One region of the Bacillus cereus group sp. BfR-BA-01316 genome, then DNA from elsewhere that is predicted to be linked to it. Evidence: predicted binding sites of a transcription regulator. Region 1 holds the regulator's gene; the other holds the start of a gene.

Region 1 (3,866 bases):
AACGCAAGCTATCCATCCGAAACGTTAGCACATTTAATTAAATATGATACAGTACATGGTAAGTTTGACGGAACAGTGGAAGCATTTGAAGATCATTTATTAGTAGATGGGAAAATGATTCGCCTTTTAAACAACCGCGATCCAAAGGAATTGCCTTGGAAAGAATTAGGTGTTGAAGTTGTAATTGAAGCAACTGGTAAATTTAACTCGAAAGAAAAAGCAATTCTTCATGTTGAAGCTGGAGCGAAAAAAGTTATTTTAACAGCACCTGGTAAAAATGAAGATGTAACAATTGTAGTTGGTGTGAACGAAGACCAATTAGATATTACAAAACATACCGTTATTTCAAATGCATCTTGTACAACAAACTGTTTAGCGCCTGTTGTAAAGGTGTTAGATGAGCAGTTCGGAATTGAAAACGGTTTAATGACAACTGTTCACGCTTATACAAATGACCAAAAAAATATTGATAACCCACATAAAGATTTAAGAAGAGCGCGTGCTTGCGGACAGTCTATCATTCCGACAACGACGGGTGCCGCGAAAGCGCTTGCAAAAGTTCTTCCACACTTAAACGGAAAACTCCATGGTATGGCACTTCGTGTACCAACACCAAACGTGTCTCTTGTTGATTTAGTAGTAGACGTAAAACGTGATGTAACAGTTGAAGATATTAATGAAGCATTCAAAACTGTTGCAAACGGTGCGTTAAAAGGAATTGTAGAATTCAGCGAAGAGCCTTTAGTGTCTATCGACTTTAATACAAATACACACTCAGCTATTATTGATGGTTTATCTACAATGGTAATGGGTGAGCGTAAAGTGAAAGTACTTGCTTGGTATGATAACGAGTGGGGCTACTCTCGTCGTGTTGTAGATCTTGTAACGTTAGTTGTAGATGAATTAGCAAAACAAGAAAATGTACAACATATTTAAGTGAAATAGAGGGAGGGCAAGTGAATATTTGCCCTCTTTTTTTATTTTTTTCTGAAAAGAAAAAATTATAGGAGTATATTTTCAAATATTGGACAGACCAAAAAACGTTGTGATTACTGTATTTGTGAATCATTTATTTTTTTTAGGGAAAAGTAAAGAGGAAATTATGACAGAAAATCGAAAAAACTGTTGTTGCAAAATGAAAATAAACAAAGTATACTAACACTCGTAAACTTAAGAGCTGAGGTACGTAGTCACTACTTAAAGGGTTAGGACCTCTCTGGACTAACTTTCCCCCGTGGTAGTGGAGCAAGCCAAATTGCAAATTAGTTTTCAATTCGAACAGTTAGAATAAATTTACAAGGGGGAACTGTAGAATGGATACTATGGATACGATGGGTCGTCACGTGATCGCTGAACTTTGGGATTGCGATTTCGACAAGCTTAATGACATGCCGTATATTGAACAATTATTTGTGGATGCAGCACTAAGAGCTGGTGCTGAAGTACGTGAGGTTGCTTTTCATAAATTTGCACCACAGGGTGTAAGTGGAGTAGTAATTATCTCGGAATCACATTTAACAATTCATAGCTTTCCGGAGCACGGTTACGCAAGTATTGATGTTTATACTTGTGGGGATCGTATTGATCCAAATGTTGCTGCAGAATATATTGCAGAAGGTTTAAACGCGAAAACGCGTGAGAGCATCGAGCTTCCTCGAGGCACTGGTAGCTTCGAAATTAAGCAGAGAGAAACAAAAGCTCTTTAAAAAAGAACATAATTGATTTAAAATGTAAAGAGGTGTATAATGCACCTCTTTTTTAGTTTATATAAAATAGGATCACGATATGTAATAACTTAGAGTGGTCATTATAGAAGAATGAGTTATATAATATTGTATATATATTTTCACATGTAGGTGAGTAGCGAAAGAATAAAGATTATAGTGTAAAGGAGTGAATGAATTGCGTTGTCCATCCTGTTTTCATAATGGAACAAGAGTGTTAGATTCGCGTCCGGTAGACGAGGGGCGCTCTATTCGAAGGAGAAGAGAGTGTGAAAGTTGTTTAAGTCGCTTTACGACATTTGAAAGAGTAGAAGAATCACCTCTTATCGTTGTTAAAAAAGAAGGAACACGAGAAGAGTTTAATAAAGAGAAAATTTTACGCGGTTTAATTAAAGCGTGTGAAAAAAGACCTGTATCTTTAAGGCAGTTAGAGGAAGTAACGCAAAGTGTGGAGCGTGAACTTCGTAACTTAGGTATATCAGAAGTGAAAAGTGATATGATTGGTGAGATTGTTATGGAAGAACTTCGTGATATTGATGATGTTGCTTACGTACGTTTTGCTTCTGTGTATCGTCAATTTAAAGATTTAAATGTATTTATTGAAGAATTAAAAGATATACTGCAAAAAGAGAGAGAGTAGAAGGAATCTCTTTATATACTGTAAGTAAACGAGATAAGAGAGCTAGAAGCGGAAGCTAATAGCTCTTTTTCGCTAATAAAGTGAAACTTTAATCATTGGGGGGTGTTCATCCCCAATGATTATTAGTTGAACCAATCGGGCATTTACGGGAAGTTATCTCCCACCTAACTTCCTCGCATTCGCCGAATTTTGAGGTGGGAGTCTTACTGCCCGTTAATGCGGGATAAATTATATAATAAAGATAGAACGAGTGAAATATAGGTTAGATTGGATGAGAGAAAGGAAAAGCAAGAATGGAAAAACAGTCATGGATGGAGCTATTGCCGATTGATCGTTATAAAGTAAGTGCGAAAGGGTTGTTACATAATTACGACCGGAAAGTATTAACGATGTTGTATCAGCCGTTAATAGGTAGTAGAGCTTTTAGCTTATACATGACGCTATGGGGAGAGTTAGAGCAAGATCGTGTGTTTGGAAAAGAGAATACACATCACTCCCTTATGGTGACTATGCAAATGCAACTTCCTGAAATATATGGGGAACGAGTAAAGTTAGAAGCGATTGGTCTTTTAAATGTATATATTAAGAAAGAAAAAGATATTCGAATGTTTATATATGAATTGCAACCACCTTTATCTCCGAAGCAGTTTTTTGATGATATTGTTTTAAGTATCTTTTTATATAATCGCTTGAGTCGGACAAAATACAACCAAGTAAAGCAATATTTCTTAGAAGAAGAATTCGATTTTGCTTCTTATGAAAATGTTACGCGCTCCTTCAACGATGTATTTGATTCTTTTAACCCAGGTCAGTTTGAACATGCGCAAGAAGAACTGCGTATCCCGAAAACGACAACTATGCCAAATAACGAGAATGGGGATGCCCCGAAAGTTTGGAATGATTTCTTTGATTTCTCTTTATTTGTAGACGGACTATCAGCGCTTGTTCCTAAAAAGGCGATTACAGATCAAGTGCGAGAATGTGTCATTACACTCGCTTATGTGTACGGTGTGGATGCGTTATCGATGCAAAATATCGTTCTTGGCGCAGTGACAGAGATACAAACTATTGATATCGAAAGGCTTCGGAAGGGAGCACGCGATTGGTATCAATTTGAAAATGGTCAAGCACTACCTGTATTAAGTGAAAGGGTGCAACCTCATGCAGCTCGTACAATGAAAGAGGAAGAGCCATCTACGCAAGAAGAGATGCTAATGAAGCAGTTAGAGGAAATCTCGCCAAAACAACTATTGAAAGAGATTTCAGGCGGTGCAGAGGCGACGAAAGCGGACTTGCAAATCGTTGAGGATGTAATGATAAACCAAAAATTAACGCCAGGGGTTGTGAATGTACTTATTTATTACGTTATGCTACGCTCAGATATGAAGCTTGCTAAAACGTATGTCGAGAAGATTGCTGGACATTGGGCGCGAAAAAAGGTCGGTACAGTAGGCGAAGCGATGGCGCTAGCGAAAGAAGAGAATCGTCAATATCAAGAGTGG
Region 2 (3,866 bases), on a different contig from region 1:
TATATCATCACCTACAGCATTACCTGGTTAGGTGCTCCGCTTTTCGAGCGCCAATCGCTTGCGCTCTACTCCCAAATGGGATAGTCGTTAGGCTTTTACTTATCTTAATCTTTCAGAAAGTCTCTTATTACTTTATGTTGTTCAATAACTCTGCTATACAAAATAATAAGATACATTCTGAACTTTTATATTTTCATTCTAAGATAAGATTTAGCACGGTAGGTTACCTCAAACTTGAGGCTTTCCCCGTTTAACGGAGTTTTCGACTAGCATTTCTACTAGAAGGTGCTACATATTTAACACAAGTTCGACATCTTCACAGTTCCAATATCCTTCAGTGGATGTTGGTTATTTGCATTTGATTTAAACATTAAGTATGGGTAACCAGACTCAAGCTGAATCATAGCAATTTTAATAAGCATATCACGCGCACTAATATCTAGTGGCTTCTTCTTCACTTTCGGATTGCTCATTAATTCATCGTACATTTCGTCGATATCTATATCATCTAAATGTTTTCCGTACTCTTTAAATACTGTATAAGGTGCGAAAACATGGAAAGGTTCGTTTTTCTCAGCAAGCTCAAAGAACTTACTTGGAACGATAATTCCGATTGATAGAGACTGAATACGGCTCTTCTCATCGGCATTTATTTTTTTGGTATCAAGGAATTCAATAATATCCCAATGGAAAATGTTTAAGTATACAGCGCCGGCACCTTTTCGTTGGCCAAGTTGATTCGCATATGAAAACGAATCTTCAAGTAATTTCATAACAGGTACTACACCACTTGCGGCGTTATCAATACCTTTAATTTGCTCACCACGTGCGCGTAGCTTAGATAAGTTTAAAGCTACTCCACCACCGATTTTCGATAATTGCATTGCAGTATTAATGTTAAAGCCGATTGAATTTAAGCTATCATCCATCTCTAACAAGAAACAAGACACCATTTCTCCTCTTCTACTTCTTCCCGCATTTAAAAAGGTTGGTGTCGCTGGTTGGTAGTTTTGTTTTACAATCATGCTTGCGAAGTGTTTTGCCTTCGCAACATCACCGCGTCCTAAGTATAATGAAACAATTGCTACACGATCTTCATAGCTTTCTAAGTATTGTTTTTGATCATTCGTTTTTAACGCATAATCTTTATAGAACTTAGATGCTGCCATATAAGATTGGAACTCGAAGTTTTCACCATAAGCGATGTTATAAACTCCTTCTACTTCCTCCAAGCTATACTCGTCCAGAACGTTGTAATAGTAATCATGTTCTTTCATATACTCCATTCGCTCTGCCACGCTATTAAAATGAACGGTATTCTCTCTAGCTTCTTCCATAAAGACTTCTAATGCCTCTTTATCTTTATGAAGCTGATAAAAACCGTCCTGCATTTGCGTGATTTCATTATTCAGTTCAATGTGTCGCAATCTCCCGCACCCTTTCTTTAAAATATTCTACATCATTATTTGTTCCAGATAACTCAAATTTTGATACAATAGGCACTTCATATTTAGTAGAAATTTTGTCAGCACTTGCACCAAACATGTCTCCCCAATTACGATTGCCACTTGCAGATACGCCTTTTAATTTTTCATTATTGCGCTCTAAAAAGTCTAAAACACGTTCCGGTACATTGCCAAAACCTGTTGTATACGTAATAAGAATAAAGTCTTCATCTAATACTAGAGCTTCTTCAATTTGAACGGCCGGCATATTTAATTTGTGGATGAAACGCTTCACGTTTCCTGTCATAGAATCATATGCAACTAACATTTCCGACCCTCCCTCTCCAATCTATATTCTCTGTATGTCGTTTCTTGATTTCTCTATATATTGTATTACGTTTCAAAATAAGACACAAGATATATGTATAAATTCTTTCTTTTTTTAACTTTTACTTTTCGACATGACCGTCGATTTTTTTCAATACAAAGACTATGAAACAACATTCTAAAACTCATGTCAATAAAGTGCTTTTCAAAAAAGTTGTCAACGAATTTAACCTTATTTTAAAAAAAGTTAACAATATTTTTTGTCATAAAACAGTAAATGCTGGAGTAATATATTTCTCCAGCATCACGCAAAAAAGAACAGACCTTAAACGATAATCTGTTCCAAAAAACGATTACATTTATCAATTTTACTTTATTAAATATTATACATACTCTTTCGTTCCTCGTTACATACTAAAAGATAACTATTATAGAAAAAGATTATTATTATGGAACTTCAATTTATTTATGAAAAAAATTATTCAGGGTGCTCAATACGCAAAATGTCTTTTACAAATATATGATGTGGATTCTCATCTTTATCAATCATTGTACATACAGGTGCTTCTTCATCAAAGTATACGATCATTCCTTCTACGTACTGATATGTATGTTGAACTTGTACAGTTACTTTAATTTCTACTGCTTGCTCATATGCTCTTTTTATTTTCTGAAGCATTTTTGCTGAACATTTTCGTTTCTCTGGATACATAACCATTCCCATAAACCTATTCCCAGCTCTATCTTTCCACATATAATCCCAATGTGGCAATATGCCTTGTTTAAAATCTCCCATAATTCTCCTCTCCTTTATCTTCTATTTATGAACGTGGTGTTTCTGAATATGTATAAATTACCTGTCCACCGCGCTGTGCGTTCCCGATAATATGTTTAAAATCTTCTCGATTTACAACAACTTCCCTGAACGTATAAAATACATCTTTCGTCGCAACATACTCCTTTATTTCACCATTTTTCAGCTGATCCAAAATTGCATTTGCTAATTGTTTATCCATGTATTTCACCTCTCTGCAATAGTTTATTTTATCGCATCTTCTATAGGTCGACAACGGTAAAATTATCCCGTTACTATTATGTAATTCACTTTCATTATTTTTATAGCTATATCACTTTATTATATTCGCACTAAATATCATATACTAACATAGCTACTTCTCTATATCAAACTTTTTAACACTCTGTATAACAAAGTTCCAAGTCACTGTTTGTTATTTTATTTTATGCTACAATATACACATAGAACTAGGAGGGATACTATGATTCGGAAAGCAAAAAAGACAGATGCGGTAGGAGTAGCACCTTTACTGTATGACGCTCTGCACGAAATTGCTGAAAAAATCACAGGTAGCACAATTGAAGCAAAAGTAATACTAGGACTTGAAACATGGTTCGCAAAAGAAAATAATCGATTGAGCTATGAAAACTGTTTAGTGGCTGAACAAGATGGAAAGGTAGTTGGAGTTATTGTCGTTTATCACGGTAGTGACACTGAACAACTTGATGCACCAATCGTACACCACTTAAGAGAACTACATGAAGACGAATCCATTACGTTAGAAAAAGAAGCTGAATTTGATGAGTATTATATTGACACGTTGTCAGTTTCAAATATGTACAGTGGACGTGGCATTGGCTCTAATTTAATCGATGCAGCTGAACTTCATGCAACTGAAAAAGGGCATGAAAAAATTGCCTTACTTGTTAATTTAGAAAACAAACGCGCTTTTTCACTATATGAAAAACTTGGTTACAAAGAAGATAAAACCGTTATGCTCGTTGGTGAACCGTATGCCCATCTAATAAAACCATTACGGTCATTGGTTTCTATATCTTAACAGGACAATTCTTTTTTACTTGTTATGTAGAGAAAGAGGCTGCCAAAGGGACAGCCTCTTTTAAATTAATTTTGTATTTAATATATTTCCATCCATCGCCTCATGAAATGTATACGTTGTACATCCCCATGGCTTCCTATGGAAAATAGGCGAACCAGACCACCCCATTGCCCTCAGTTCAGTCCCAATCATCGCATTAAAATAACTATGACCTACAAGGGCAATACGTCCATGTACG

What was found. The regulator NrdR, encoded in region 1, represses ribonucleotide reductase genes. The targets are predictions, from matches to a motif close to AACACNATATATNGTGTT.
Positions count from the first base shown of each region.
Region 2: a site for NrdR is predicted at 1,823-1,840, ahead of nrdI (class Ib ribonucleoside-diphosphate reductase assembly flavoprotein NrdI). Genes of this name have one in related genera too.

Region 1 covers NZ_JAKUGX010000012.1:96,030-99,895, forward strand. Annotated here, with positions in the region: gene MR071_RS12125 (glyceraldehyde-3-phosphate dehydrogenase) at 1-936, shown strand, start outside; gene speD (adenosylmethionine decarboxylase) at 1,323-1,706, shown strand; gene nrdR (transcriptional regulator NrdR) at 1,903-2,364, shown strand; gene MR071_RS12140 (replication initiation and membrane attachment family protein) at 2,658-3,866, shown strand, end outside.
Region 2 covers NZ_JAKUGX010000013.1:35,552-39,417, forward strand. Annotated here, with positions in the region: partial or broken gene MR071_RS12410 (ribonucleotide reductase N-terminal alpha domain-containing protein) at 300-1,427, opposite strand; gene nrdI (class Ib ribonucleoside-diphosphate reductase assembly flavoprotein NrdI) at 1,414-1,773, opposite strand; gene MR071_RS12420 (hypothetical protein) at 2,251-2,568, opposite strand; gene MR071_RS12425 (hypothetical protein) at 2,594-2,788, opposite strand; gene MR071_RS12430 (GNAT family N-acetyltransferase) at 3,050-3,628, shown strand; gene MR071_RS12435 (histidine phosphatase family protein) at 3,689-3,866, opposite strand, start outside.